DNA from 2 places in the Pantoea cypripedii genome. Region 1 is predicted to be linked to the other one. Evidence: predicted binding sites of a transcription regulator. Region 1 holds the regulator's gene; the other holds the start of a gene.
The links. Region 1 encodes ArgR, which controls arginine synthesis, uptake and breakdown. Its sites were predicted from a motif close to ANTGAATAAAAATACANT; they were not measured.

Region 1 (7,348 bases):
CCGCCGGGGGCGATCCCTACTCCGGCGCGCTGCGTTACCGCGGTATTCTGCGTATTATCGGCACCTTCATCGGCTGTATCGCGGCCCTGACCATTATGATTGCGACAGTGCGTGCACCGGTGGTGATGCTGCTGCTGTGCTGCCTGTGGGCCGGACTTTGCGTCTGGCTCTCTTCGCTGATCAAAGTCGAAAATTCCTATGCCCTCGGTTTGGCCGGTTACACCGCGCTGATTATTGTGGTCACCGCCGATGCCAGCGGTGGTCTGACGCTGGCCCCGCAATTTGCGGTGGAACGTTGCAGCGAAATCGTACTGGGTATTCTCTGCGCCATTCTGGCGGACATGATTTTCTCGCCACGTTCGATTAAAAAAGTCATCGACCAGGAAGTGGATGCATTGCTGGTGGCACAGTACAAACTGCTGCAACTGTGTGTTGCTCACGGTGATAAAGACGAGGTTGATAAAGCCTGGGGCGCGCTGGTACGCCGTACCACAGCATTGAACAGCATGCGCAGCCAACTGATGATGGAATCATCGCGCTGGCAGAACAGCAACCGTCGTTTGCAGATGCTAAACACGCTGTCGTTAACGCTGATTACCCAGGCGGCCGAAACTTTCCTGATCCAGAATTCACGTGCGGATTATATTCCGCCGCAATATCGCCTGTTAATCGAGAAAGACGTCAGCAGCGTTGATGATGTCCACAAGCGCATGAAGATTATGCGTCGGGTGATTGGTGTCAGCAGTAAAACCACGCCACTGACGCTGGCCAGTTGGGTCGGTGCCGCCACTGAATACCTGCTGCTGATTAACGGCGTGAAAAGTAACAGCCGTATCACCACGCTGGAAGAGGGCATTCTTGAGCGTGAAGTTGTGATTCAGGCGCGCTCTGCCGAAACCCATCATGCGATGATTAACGGTGTGCGTACTTTCGTCGCTACCGCGCTTGGCTCGCTGTTCTGGCTCTATACCGGCTGGACTTCCGGTAGCGGTTGTATGGTGATGCTGGCGGTAATCACCGCGCTGGCGATGCGTATGCCAAACCCGCTGATGATGGCGAAAGACTTCCTGTACGGTATGAGCGTCGCGGTACCACTGGGTGCGCTGTACTTTATCTACATTATGCCTTCCACTCAGCAAAGCATGTTGCTGCTGTGTATTGCCATTGGTCTGCTGGGTTTTGTTGGCGGGATTTTCGTGCAGCGCCGTCAGATCGGCACGCTCGGGGCGCTGATCGGTACGATCAACGTGCTGGTGCTCGATAACCCGATGAAGTTCGAGTTCAACGTGTTTCTCGATAACGCACTCGGTCAGGTCATTGGCTGTTTTGTGGCGATGATGGTGATTCTGCTGATTCGCGATAAATCGAAAGAGCGTACCGGACGTAAGCTGCTCAACCGCTTTATGTATGCGGCTGTGTCGGCCATGACCACCAACCAGGCACGTCGCCGGGAGAACCATCTGCCCGCGCTGTATCAGCAATTGTTCCTGCTGCTCAACCTGTTCCCCGGTGATATCAATAAATATCGTATCGCCCTGACGTTGATTATCGGTCATCAGCGCTTACGTAACGCAGAAGTCCCGATCAATGCGGATCTGTCGGCTTACCACCGTCAGCTGCGCGCCACTGCCGACCAGGTTATTTCGACACGTAGCGATGATAAACGACGCGTCTATTTTGAGCGGCTATTGCAGGAGCTGGATATCTACCAGGAAAAACTCCAGCAATATGCGGCACCAGGCAGCGTGACCGAGCCAGTGAAACGGTTAGCCGCGATGTTGAGCAAGTACCGCAACACATTGATTCAAATCTAAAACGGGCCGCCGCGTTTATCGCGCGGCCCGCTGTCACAAAACCCCCGGATAATGCCATCTATACTTTCCTGACAGGATGCAAACTGGCAGGCGGAGCAGGATGTCCCCCTTCTTTTGCAACGACACAATCATTTCAACGCTTTAATCAGCAGTGGCACAGAGAGGATCGTCATGATGAGAATCGAACGTTTTGATTTCGATGAAATCGTCGATCAGGCGCATTTTTTCCGTCAGTTCAGTGACCGTTTTGCGCTGGCGGATTTAGCGATTATTGATCTGGACGATCTCTGGGAAGCGGTGACTGGCGATCAACTGCCGTTGCCGCTGGAGATTGAATTTATTCACTTAGGAAAGGGACAGAAGCGCCGTTATGGCGCGTTGATTCTGTTGTTTGATGAAGCAGAAGAGGAGCTGGAAGGCCAGCTCCGCTTTAATGTGAAGTAACAACAAAAAAGGGCCCCGGCGAGCGGGGCCAAAGGGTTCGTCAAGCAGTTGACGAGGAATTACTTATACAGTTCAGCAGTGACGTGGTAGGTGTCATTCTGATTGTTTTCAATGATGCGGTAGTGGCTGGCACCCTGAGCATCCGCTTTGGCTGACAGCTCCTGACGGATATTCATCTGGTCGCCATCACGACCACTTACGCTGATGGTTTGGTTCAGCGGTTGCAGATTCATGCTGTCTGCCTGTTCGTTAGTGATCAGGTTGGCAGCGCTGGCACCGAAAGAAAGAACGGAGGCCAGGCTCAGAACTGCGATAGATAATTTGGTTTTCATGATTCACTCTCCTGAATTTTGTCTGGCAACCTGAGCGCAACTGCGTCTCAAATGGGCTGCCTTTCATGCTCATCTTGTTTCAGCAAACTTATTTATAAAGCTCAGCGGTAGCGTGATAGGTGTTGTCATTACGCGCTTCGATGACGCGGTAAGCTTTAGCACCTTGCTGGTCTGCTTTTTCACTCAGCTGCTGATGGATATCCATCGGCGAACCGGCGGTGCCGCTGACACTGATGGTGCCGGCCGGTTGCAGATTCATGGCCTGATCGGCATTGATAGAATCTGCGGCGAAAGCACCAAATGACAGGGCGGATAGAACGCTCAGGGTTGCGATAGTAGTTTTAACTTTCATGATTATTTCCTCGTCTTTTGTTTTTCTCTTTTTATTCACTGTGATTTGCATCACGAAAAGAAGTATAGATCTAATCACCCATGAAATTAATATTCAGCTAATAATGTTTGGTTGTTATTCTTTATCCTTATGACAACTTTTAATAACTGAGAGTTATAAAAACCGCCTGGTTTCTGTCCATTCACTGTTAATTACATGTAAAAACAAGGGGCTATGTCATTTTATCTTTCTGTGCGAAATATCCCGGTTGATCCAGCTGGCTGATACGCATTGAGTGGGCAATACAGCTGATGTTGGTATGTAAAGCAGTGTAAAATAGCGCGAAAGGTTAAGCAGGCCAAAAGGTCCTACCAATCATCCAGGGGAGTGAGAACGGGTGGGAATATGCTTAATGCATTGTTTGCTGGGTGTTTTGGCTTAAGCGCGGCGGCAGAAGGGGAGATAGCAGGATTGTTACCGGCAGGTAATCTGCCGGTAGCAGGCAGGGTTTTATAGTTCTTGTTCGAATAAAACCAGGATAGCGTCGTGCAATTGCTTCACGGTAAAGCTACGCGCGGGGGTAATAAAGATGGTGTCATCACCGGCGATGGTGCCGAGGATGCCTTCAGCCTTGCCGAGAGAATCCAGCAGGCGGGCAATCAGCTGTGCAGCGCCAGGGCTGGTATGAATCACCACCAGCGCATCGTTATAGTCGATATCCAGCACCAGGTTTTTCAGCGGGCTGGTGGTGGTGGGGACACCCAATTCGGCTGGCAGACAATACACCATCTCCATTTTCGCGTTGCGGGTACGCACCGCACCGAACTTAGTCAGCATACGAGAAACTTTTGACTGGTTGATATTCTCGAAGCCGTCTTCCTGCAGCGCCTGCACAATTTCGCCCTGAGAGCTGAATTTCTCTTCTTTCAATAGGGCCTTGAACGCCTTGATCAGGTCGTCCTGTTTAGATGGGTTTCGCATAGGTTACCAATAAAAAGAGGGATGCATCAGGCAACAGGCCCGTAGCAGATAAATTATTATGCATTTAAATGAATTTTTATGCAATAAACCAGGTGAGAATTTCGCCGGGACAACCCGCGGGGCGGCGATCATAACAGAGATTTCCCGCTGCACCAAAATCGCGGGGTGACACGCAAAAGCGAAGGTTGCAATGTTGTTATATTATTGATGTGGTAACAACAAAATGACTGATCATTGCCGACCCTTGTCTTCTGGCTGCGACCTATGATCATTCAGGCGACTTCTGAAGTGTGGATGTCTCGGGAGCCGAATTGCGGCGTCAGTGTTTATAGCGCGACAGGCCTTGTCGCTATCGCCTGAGAAGTTGATTACACTCGTAACCTGATGGAAACCCGGCATATCTCTGCCCCACCTTAATAAGGAGTCCAGGATGAAAGTTGCCGTTCTCGGTGCCGCTGGTGGTATTGGCCAGGCGCTTGCACTGCTGCTCAAGACCCAATTACCCGCAGGTTCAGCTCTCTCGCTCTATGACATCGCCCCGGTAACGCCGGGTGTGGCTGTGGATCTCAGCCATATTCCCACCGCAGTGAAAGTTGAGGGTTTCAGTGGTGAAGATGCCACGCCCGCACTGAAGGGAGCCGATGTGGTGCTGATCTCCGCCGGAGTGGCACGTAAACCCGGCATGGATCGCGCCGACCTCTTTAACGTTAACGCAGGCATTGTCCGCAACCTGATTGAACAGGTGGCGAGCACTGCACCAAAAGCCCTGATTGGCGTTATCACCAACCCGGTTAACACCACGGTCGCGATTGCGGCGGAAGTGCTGAAGAAAGCCGGGGTATACGATAAAAACCGCCTGTTTGGTGTCACCACCCTGGATATTATTCGCGGCAATACTTTTGTTGCGGCGTTGAAGGGCAAACAACCGGGCGAGATTGACGTGCCGGTGGTGGGTGGCCATTCGGGCGTCACTATTCTGCCGCTGCTATCGCAGGTAAAAGGCGTCAGCTTCAGCGAGCAGGAAGTCGCGGATTTGACCAAACGGATCCAAAACGCCGGTACCGAAGTGGTGGAAGCCAAGGCAGGAGGCGGTTCTGCGACGCTGTCGATGGGACAAGCAGCCGCGCGCTTTGGTCTGTCGCTGGTGCGCGCCATGCAGGGCGAAGCCAATGTGGTGGAATGTGCTTATGTGGAAGGGGATGGTGAATACGCCCGATTCTTCTCACAGCCGCTGCTGCTGGGCAAAAACGGCATCGTTGAGCGGCGACCGCTCGGGCCGCTCAGCGCTTTTGAGCAGCAGGCATTGACCGGTATGCTGGATACGCTGAAAAAAGATATCGCCCAGGGCGAGGAGTTTGTGAAGTAACCTGCAGCGGCGCGATTTATCGCGCCGCAACTTTTACAACCCACCTGATTTAAAATTCCGTGCCGCAGGTGCGCCGTTACTGGCCGGTGTCTTCTTGCCCAGCGTTTCCATACGTACCTGGAAAGGCGGGAAGGGCATTTCAATGCCGTGCGCAGCGAAACCATGCAGAATCAACTGATGCAGCTCATGGCGCAGCGGCATGCGATGTCCCATTTCGGCAGCGTAAACGCGCAGCTCAAACAGCTGAATCCCCTGCTGTAAATCGACAAGGAAAACATCCGGTGCGGGCATATCCAGCACATAGGTACAGCGCTCTGCCGCCTGTTTAAGCAGGTTTGTCACTTCGTCGCTGTTCACCCCGGCGGGGGCTGGAATAGTCAGCACGACGCGTGTCACCGAGTCGGACAGCGACCAGTTAACGAACTGCTCAGTGATAAAGGCCTTATTCGGCACGATGATTTCTTTGCGATCCCAGTCGGTAATGGTGGTCGCTCGGGTATTAATACGCGTGATACTGCCGGTGAGATCGCGGATGGTGACGGTATCGCCAATACGAATCGGCTTCTCGAACAGGATGATCAGGCCGGAAATAAAGTTGGCAAAGATTTCCTGTAAACCAAAACCAAGACCCACACCGAGCGCGGCGACCAGCCATTGTAACTTCGCCCATTCGATACCAATCATGGAGAAGCCAATCAGGCCACCGATCAGCATCAGCACATATTTGGTCAGGGTGGTGATGGCATAACCAGTACCGGGCGTCAGATTCAGGTGCTGTAACAGCGCCAGTTCCAGCAGCGCTGGCATGTTACGTACCAGCTGGGTAGTGATAATCAGCACCAGTATGGCGATCAGGACTGAGCCGAGGGTAATCGGCTGGATGCTCTCCACCCCCTGAATCGTGGTACTGACATCCCACAGGCGGATATTTTCCAGAAAACCGAACGCCGAGTGAATTTCTGACCACAGCACAATCACCGACACCAGCGCAATTAATGTCAGAAGGGAGCGCACCAGACGCAACGACTGGGCGCTGATGGCGTCGAGATCGATAATCGGTTCATCCGCTTCTGGCGCTTCGCTACTCCCGGCGGGCTGGTCCTTCTCCTCTTCGCTACGAGCGCGGTTTGCCAGCATATCGGCACGGCGCTGACGGGCGCGGTCAAAAGCGATGCGACGACGCTGAATCAGCATCCAGCGGCGGATAATGTGGTAAATCACCAGCAGGAAGAACCAGATGCCAACGGACGTTTCCAGACGCGCCAGCAACGCCTGCGCAGTCGCCAGATAGCCGATGCAGGAGGCAAAGGCGGCGACCAGCGGGATGGCGATCATCAGGTTCCACAGGATGCGATTGACGAAGTTATCGCCGTTACCTTCTTTATCCAGGTACAGCGGAATCCCTGCACGTTTCAGGCTGACGGTGACGATGCTCAATGCGCCGCAAATCAGGATGAAGCACAGCCGTCCCAGTGTTGATGAGAACTCACGGTCCTCCAGATTGGCGAAGGCAATCAACAGCATGATCAGCGGCACAATCAGGCCGACGCTGAGTGAGTAATAACGCATCGCGCGCGCCACCCGCGTATGCGGCCAGCGGAAATGCACCACAAACAGGCCGTTTGGGCGGGCAAACGAGGCACTGATCATAAATGCCCACAGCAGCGGCAATGTGGCGGTAATACCGTCGCCAATCGCTACCGCTATGGGGTAGGGCCAGGCCTCCTGCAAGCCATAACCCAGTGCGGCCCAGAGTACCGGTATCGGCACGGCCACCAGAATTGACCAGAACACCGTGCGCAGCGTCAGGCTGAATTGATCCTGTGTGACCTTGCCGACTTTGCTGGCGGCACGCGCCAGAAACGCATGGTAATGACGGCGTGTGCTGATGCTGAACCCCACCAGTAACAGCGCACCCAGGATGGGCAGCACCGTTTCTTTGCTGGTAAACATCATGGCCAGCGCTTTACCTAACTGGCCCAGCGTATCGAGCGACAGCAGGCGTCCCAGCGACTGCGCCACATCCACCGGGAAATTCAGGTCAACGGTACTGACGTCAGCCGTCCAGAACAGATAGCGA
Region 2 (7,348 bases), 3.4 Mb from region 1:
AGTGACGGCGTGTTGCTGGAGGCCAGGACTCGCTTTGGCGCGATGCGCGGCATGGAGACGTTGTTGCAGCTGATTGAAAACAGCGAAAGTGGCACGGTGATCCCCTACGTCACCATCGATGATCAGCCGCGTTTTGCATGGCGCGGCTTGCTGATCGATTCTGCCCGTCACTTTATGCCGGTGGAGACCCTCAAACGTCAGATTGATGGCATCGCGGCGGCGCGTATGAATGTTTTCCACTGGCATCTGACCGACGATCAGGGCTGGCGCTTTGCCTCCAGCCATTATCCCCAATTGCAGGAGAAAGCCAGCGATGGTCGCTACTACACGCAGCAGGAAATGCGTGATGTGGTGCAATACGCCACGCAACGCGGTATCCGCGTGGTGCCGGAAATCGATCTGCCCGGCCATGCATCGGCCATGGCGGTGGCGATGCCGGAGTTGATGAGCGCGCCAGGACCCTATGCGATGGAGCGCGGCTGGGGGGTGTTTAAGCCGTTGCTCGATCCGAGTAATGAAGAAGTCTTCAACTTTATTAATACGCTGGTGGGGGAGGTGGCGGCGATCTTTCCGGATCCTTACCTGCATATTGGTGGCGATGAAGTTGATCCCACGCAGTGGAATGATTCCCCAAAAATTCAGCAGTTTATGCGCGATCATGGCCTGAAAGACGCCCATGCCTTACAGGCGTGGTTTAATCAGCGGGTGGAAAAAATCCTCGAAGCCCATCAGCGGCAGATGGTGGGCTGGGACGAAATCTATCATCCCGATCTGCCGCATAGCATTCTGATCCAGTCATGGCAGGGGCAGGATGCGCTGGGCGAGGTGGTGAAAAATGGCTATCGCGGCATCCTCTCAACCGGTTTCTATCTCGACCAGCCACAGCCTGCGGCTTATCACTACCGCAACGAACCTTTCCCCCAGGGGTTGAATGGGCAGGATCAGCTGCAACCGGGTGAACAGGCGCAGAGCTGGCAATTCACCCTGCCGCGCCTGAAGGGCAGCCCGGTGCAGGGCAGCTTCACCCTGATTGACGGCAAAGGAGGCTGGCGCGGGTTTATCGACTTCAGCGGCAAAGCACGGCGCATGGTCAGCCAGGTTGACTGGCTGTCCCCTGGGCAGGTGACGTTCCGTGTCGATAGCTGGATGGGAGAAGTACAGCCGGTGGTGACGCTGACGGAAAACAACCTGACCGGTTATATGCTGGTGGGTAACGTGCGTTATCCCACCGAGGGGAGCCTCCTGGCGCAGATGCCAGCGGGTATCGCTCCGTCACTGCCGACAACCCAGCAACTGAGCGACAATCTGTTGGGCGGCGAAGCGGCGCTGTGGGCAGAAAACGTCAACAGCCAGATTATTGATACCAAACTGTGGCCGCGTACTTTTGTCGTGGCCGAGCGGCTGTGGTCAGCCGCTGACGTGAACGACAGCGACAATATGTACCAGCGTCTGCGTGCTATCGATCGCTGGAGCACCGTGTCGGTAGGGTTGCAACAATACCGGCAGGCGGAGGTGCAGATGATGCGTCTGGCCAACAGTACCGATATCACCCCGCTGCGCGTGCTGAGCGAAGTGCTGGAACCGGCGCAATATTACACGCGCCAGCATCTGAAATTCCAGGCGGGGCACTACAACTATTTTGAACCACTGAACCGGCTGGCTGACGTGCTACCTGCGGAGAGTGAAGCGATACGTTTGCTGGATAAACAGGTTGATGCGTTGATTACCAACCGCGAAAACCATCAGGCCGCCAACGCCATTCGCCAGCAGTTACAACGCTGGCTGAGCAATTGCGACCGGGTAATGCCGCTGACGCTGCATAACTATCAGCTGCATGCGTTACAACCGCAGGTGCAGCAGGTGGCTGAGCTGAGTCGTATGGGGCTGGATTTAGTGGCGACGTTGCAGCGTAATCAGGCGTATGGTGCAGGCGAAGTGGCGCAGATGCAGGCAAAACTGGATGCGGCTGCACAGGTGCAGGATGAAACGGTGCTGGCTATGGTGCGACCACTGGAGAAACTACTGCGTTCTTTCAAATAATCACGGACGTAGCGGCGCGATTTATCGCGCGGATTTTTCTGGCATCGCGCGAAATCGCGCCGCTACGTGGGATCAACGACGAATCGCGATCGCTTCGATCTCAATCTTCACGTCTTTCGGCAGACGTGCCACTTCTACGCAGGAGCGTGCCGGGAAGCTGGCGTTATGCTCGGTGAAAAAGGCTTCATAGGTGGCGTTGACGGTGGCGAAATCGTTCAGATCTTTCACGAACACCGTGGTTTTTACGATATCGCCCACTTTCAGGCCAGCGGCTTCAACAATCGCCTTCACGTTTTCCAGCGACTGACGCGCCTGAGCGGAAACATCTTCTGCTACGGCACCGGTTTGCGGATCCACCGGAATCTGGCCGGAGGTGATGATCATGCTGCCGAGATCCACGCCCTGTACATACGGACCAATCGCTGCCGGTGCTTTTTCAGTACTGATTTCGCGAGACATTGTTTCTCCTTAAGAAAGTGCGCCGCCAGCCGCTGCCAGCGACGTGAAAATATCGACCCATTATAGGGACGATGCCGACGATTACCAGTGACCGAGCACCACGTGATGCGCGAACTCTTTCTCGCAATATTTGCACTTCAGATGCACTTCGTTATCGCGCTTTTTCACCGCAAAACTGGAGAACACCGGCTCGCTGCGGCTGATGCAGTTGCCGTTCGGGCAGGTGAGCACGCGCTCGATACGATCCGGTAACGTCGGGGCGATCTTCGCCACCACTTCATACTCGTCGATGCGGTTGACGGTGGCATGCGGCGCATACACCGCCAGCTGGTTGATTTGATCGTCGGTCAGGAAGGTGTTTTCGATCTTGATCAGATCCTTACGTCCCATTTCACCGGAAGGCAGATTCAAACCAATGGTGATGCGCTGATCGGTTTCCGTCAGGCGAAACAGCGACAGTAACTTAAAGCCAACCTGTGCCGGGATATGGTCAATCACCGTGCCGCGTTTGATGGCTTCAACCTGCAATTTGTTATCGTGTGTCATGCTGTTTTCCTCCTTACAGGGCCAGGTCGCGATTCAGGACCAGCGCCAGCAGCGCCTGGCGGGCGAAGATGCCGTTACCCGCCTGCTGGAAATACCAGGCGTGTGGCGTGCTATCGACGTCGGTGGTGATCTCATCAATGCGGGGCAGCGGATGCAGCACCTTCATATTGTCGCGTGCCCCTACCAGGTCGCTGGCGCGCAGAATGAACTGGGCCTTAACGTTGGCGTATTCCGACGGGTCGAGACGCTCTTTCTGCACGCGTGTCATATACAGGATATCCAGCTGCGGCAGCACTTCTTCGATGCTGTCATGACGTGACCAGCTGATGTTGCGTTCATCCAGCATATCGGTGATGTAAGACGGCATCGCCAGCGCATCAGGGGCGATAAAGAAGAAGCGGTTGCCGTCGAATTTTGCCAGCGCCTGAGTCAGGGAATGCACGGTACGGCCATATTTCAGGTCACCGACCATCGCCACATTCAGGTTATCCAGACGGCTCTGGGTTTCGCGAATGGTAAACAGGTCGAGCAGGGTTTGGGTCGGATGCTGGTTGGCACCGTCACCGGCATTAAGAATCGGCACGCCGCCGGAAAACTCGGTCGCAAGGCGAGCGGCCCCTTCCTGCGGATGGCGCATCACGATGGCATCAACATAGGTGCCAATCACCGAGATGGTATCGGCAAGCGTTTCACCTTTCTTACCGAGCGAAGTGTTGCTGCCGTCAGCAAAACCCACCACCGAGGCACCGAGGCGATGGATGGCGGTTTCGAACGACAGGCGGGTACGCGTCGAGGCTTCAAAGAAGCAGCTGGCAATCACGTTGTGCTTCAGCAGCTCTGGCTGTGGATGCGCTTTCAGCTGTGCAGCGGTATGCAGTACCAGCTCCAGCTCGTCGCGGCTGAGATCGTTAATAGAAATAATGTGCTTACGATATAGCGGGTTGGCCATAGCTCTCTCCTCTGCGCTGCCGGATGACGGACAAAAAAAGCCCCTGCTTAAGGGGCTTTTTTTGCGATCGATTGATGACGGAAAGAAACAGATGCGCCGCCAGCTTTCTGGCGTAATGGAGCGTCAAATTGTGCGCTGCGCTGTTGCATGCTTCCTCCCGGCAAATTGTGGCGCATTATACGCATTCACTGATTTGCATCAAGCAAAAATCGCGGCGAGGTAAACGTTTGCCCTGGCGGCTGTTACGGCTGCCCCAGCGTGGCGACCATCACCGCTTTGATGGTGTGCATACGGTTCTCTGCCTGATCAAATACGATGCTGTGCTCCGACTCAAACACGTCATTGCTGACTTCCATGCCGTCTTGCAGACCGTACTGCTCGGCCATCTGGTGTCCGAGGGTGGTTTGATCGTCGTGGAAGGCGGGCAGGCAGTGCAGGAATTTAACCTGCGGATTGCCGGTGAGCGCCAGCATCGCGCTGTTGACCTGATACGGGCGCAGCAGGGCGATACGATCGGCCCATACCGATTTGGCTTCGCCCATCGATACCCATACGTCAGTGTAGATGAAATCGGCACCCTGCACGCCTTCGGCGATATCTTCCGTCAGGGTAATTTTGCCACCGGTTTTCTGTGCCGCCACACGGCACTGCTCCACCAGTTGTTCTTCCGGCCAGCAGCCTTTCGGTGCCACCAGACGCAGATCCAGCCCGACCAGCGCTGCCGCTTCCAGCATGCTGTTGCCCATGTTGTTGCGGGCGTCACCGACGTACACCAGCGTCATTTCGCTCAGGGATTTTTGCGGCAGATGTTCCTGCATGGTGAGGAGATCCGCCAGCAGCTGCGTCGGATGGAACTCGGTGGTCAGCCCGTTCCATACCGGCACGCCAGCATATTCGGCAAGGGTTTCCACCAGCGCCTGGCCGTAGCCACGGTACTGGATGCCGTCATACATGCGTCCCAGCACGCGCGCGGTATCTTTCATCGACTCTTTATGGCCGATCTGGCTGCCGCTCGGGCCGAGGTAAGTGACGTTAGCACCCTGGTCGTAAGCGGCAACTTCGAAAGAGCAACGGGTACGGGTCGAGTCTTTTTCGAAGATGAGCGCGATGTTTTTACCTTTCAGGTACTGCGTTTCGCTGGCGTTTTTCTTTGCGTGTTTTAATTCACCGGCAAGACTTAACAGGTAATCAATTTCTGCTGGGGTGAAATCCAGCAATCTCAGGAAATGACGTTGATTCAGCTGACTCATACAGCTCTCCGTGTGATCATCATAAATGAATTAAAATTCAATCTAACCGTATGAATATGCATTTTCAACCCCGACGTTAAGAAACTTTGTGTTTTGAGTAGTGGCGCGCGAGGCAGTGTGGGAAAATAATTGCATTCATTGCCGAACATTTTGAGGACATCACCATGGCATACGAAGCATTGCTGGAAGAACAACGCGAAGAGACGCGGTTGATCATTGATGAATTACTGGAAGATGGCAGCGATCCGGATGCGCTCTACACCATCGAGCATCATCTCTCCTGCAACAATTTTGACTCGCTGGAAAAAGCAGCGGTTGATGCCTTCAAGCTGGGCTACGAAGTCACCGAGCCGGAGGAACTGGAGCTGGAAGATGGCAGCACGGTGATGTGTGTCGATATTCTGAGCGAAGCGGCGTTGAAACCCGAGCTGATCGATGCGCAGGTTGAGCAACTGGTGAACCTGGCGGGTAAATACAACGTCGATTACGACGGCTGGGGAACCTATTTTGAAGACCCGGATGCTGAAGACGAAGATGACGACGGCGACTTTATCGACGATGAAGACGACAACGGTGTGCGTCACTAAGGCTTAACGGGCGGCGCAGGCCGCCCGAACTCAATTCCCCGCAAGACAAAGACAACCGATGAATTACGCCCCGCTGTTAGAACCTATCCATCAGTTTCTGCATTGCCGCACGCCGCAGGCGTGGATTGATGAAGCGCGCAAACCAGAAAATCTGACGTTGCTGCTGACCGATCATATGGTATGCGAGTTGAAAGCGGCACAAACCGCCGTCTGGCTGATTCGCAAATATGTCGCGGATAAGCCCAGTGGTGACGCCATTCTGGCGTGGCTACAGCCTTATGAAGATTTCATCTTTGGTGAAAATCACGACAGCAACTTTATCAACGCCCATAAGAATCTGACCAAAAGTATCATCGTGCGTAATGAACTGCCGTGGGCGGATGATTTGGTGGAAAAGATGGTGCTGCTGATCAAAGAAGAGCTGCATCATTTTTATCAGGTATGGGAAATCATGCAGGCGCGCGATCTGCCGTATCGCAAAATCACCGCCAGCCGCTACGCGAAGGGATTGCTGCGTGAAGTCACCACACATGAACCGGATACGCTGGTGGATAAGCTGATTTGTGGCGCTTACATTGAAGCGCGTTCCTGCGAACGTTTTGCCAGCCTGGCACCGTATCTGGATGAGCAACTGGAGAAATTCTACATTTCCCTGCTGCGTTCAGAAGCACGTCATTACCAGGATTATCTGGCGCTGGCGGCGCAGATATCGCCGAAGGATATCGCACCACGCGTACGCGCCATTGGTGAGGCAGAAGGGCGGTTAATCAGCGAACCGGATACGGAGCTGCGTTTTCATAGCGGTGTACCGACCTTCTGACGTAGCGGCGCGATTTATCGCGCAATGTTTTTGGCGCGTGTACAAACCCGCGCGATAAATCGCGCGGCTACAGGGTCCGTAGCATCCGTACTTCGCAATCCACATGCCCGGTGCAGCCCAGCGCTTCTTCAATCAGCGTAAAACCGAGCGATTCATATAACTTAATGGCACGCGTCAGGCTGCCGGTGGTTTCCAGATAACAGCGGCGAAACCCCTGCTGGCGCGCATAATCCATCGCGCGCAGTGCCAGATCACGCGCCAGGCCAAAGCCGCGCACTTCCGGCATAAAGTACATCTTTTGCAATTCACAAATATCTGGCGCACTGCATGCCAGTGGTGCCACGCCGCCCCCGCCCAGCACCTTGCCCTGATGCTCGACAATCCAGTAGGCGCTGTTCGTTTCGCTATACAACTCAAACAAACGATCCAGGTTGGGATCGGACACGGTATAGCCTTTGTCTGCGGTCAGACCGAACTCGGCAGACACCGCGCGAATCACCTGCGCAATCAGCGGATTATCGGCAGCAGTAATCGGGCGCACCTGAAGATTCAGTGGGGTGACGGTGGTCATTATCATCTCATCCGATATAAAAAAGCCGGGCAGTGCCCGGCTTCGGTTAAGCAGTTGGCCTGAAACGCTTACAATGCCGCAATCACGCCCTGCTGTTCAATCAGTTTTGCTTTCGATTGTTCCAGC

Region 2: the regulator ArgR is predicted to act here: its motif matches at 5,269-5,286, upstream of argF (ornithine carbamoyltransferase).

Annotation. Positions count from the first base shown of each region.
Region 1 covers NZ_MLJI01000001.1:3,986,926-3,994,273, reverse strand. The annotation lists gene aaeB (p-hydroxybenzoic acid efflux pump subunit AaeB) at 1-1,814, shown strand, start outside; gene HA50_RS18580 (barstar family protein) at 1,989-2,258, shown strand; gene HA50_RS18575 (YdgH/BhsA/McbA-like domain containing protein) at 2,318-2,590, opposite strand; gene yhcN (peroxide/acid stress response protein YhcN) at 2,679-2,942, opposite strand; gene argR (transcriptional regulator ArgR) at 3,432-3,902, opposite strand; gene mdh (malate dehydrogenase) at 4,333-5,268, shown strand; gene mscM (miniconductance mechanosensitive channel MscM) at 5,302-7,348, opposite strand, start outside.
Region 2 covers NZ_MLJI01000001.1:612,443-619,790, forward strand. The annotation lists gene HA50_RS02765 (beta-N-acetylhexosaminidase) at 1-2,040, shown strand, start outside; gene ridA (2-iminobutanoate/2-iminopropanoate deaminase) at 2,113-2,499, opposite strand; gene pyrI (aspartate carbamoyltransferase regulatory subunit) at 2,581-3,045, opposite strand; gene pyrB (aspartate carbamoyltransferase) at 3,059-3,994, opposite strand; gene argF (ornithine carbamoyltransferase) at 4,237-5,244, opposite strand; gene rraB (ribonuclease E inhibitor RraB) at 5,409-5,831, shown strand; gene miaE (tRNA isopentenyl-2-thiomethyl-A-37 hydroxylase MiaE) at 5,890-6,651, shown strand; gene HA50_RS02800 (GNAT family N-acetyltransferase) at 6,719-7,222, opposite strand; gene HA50_RS02805 (valine--tRNA ligase) at 7,291-7,348, opposite strand, start outside.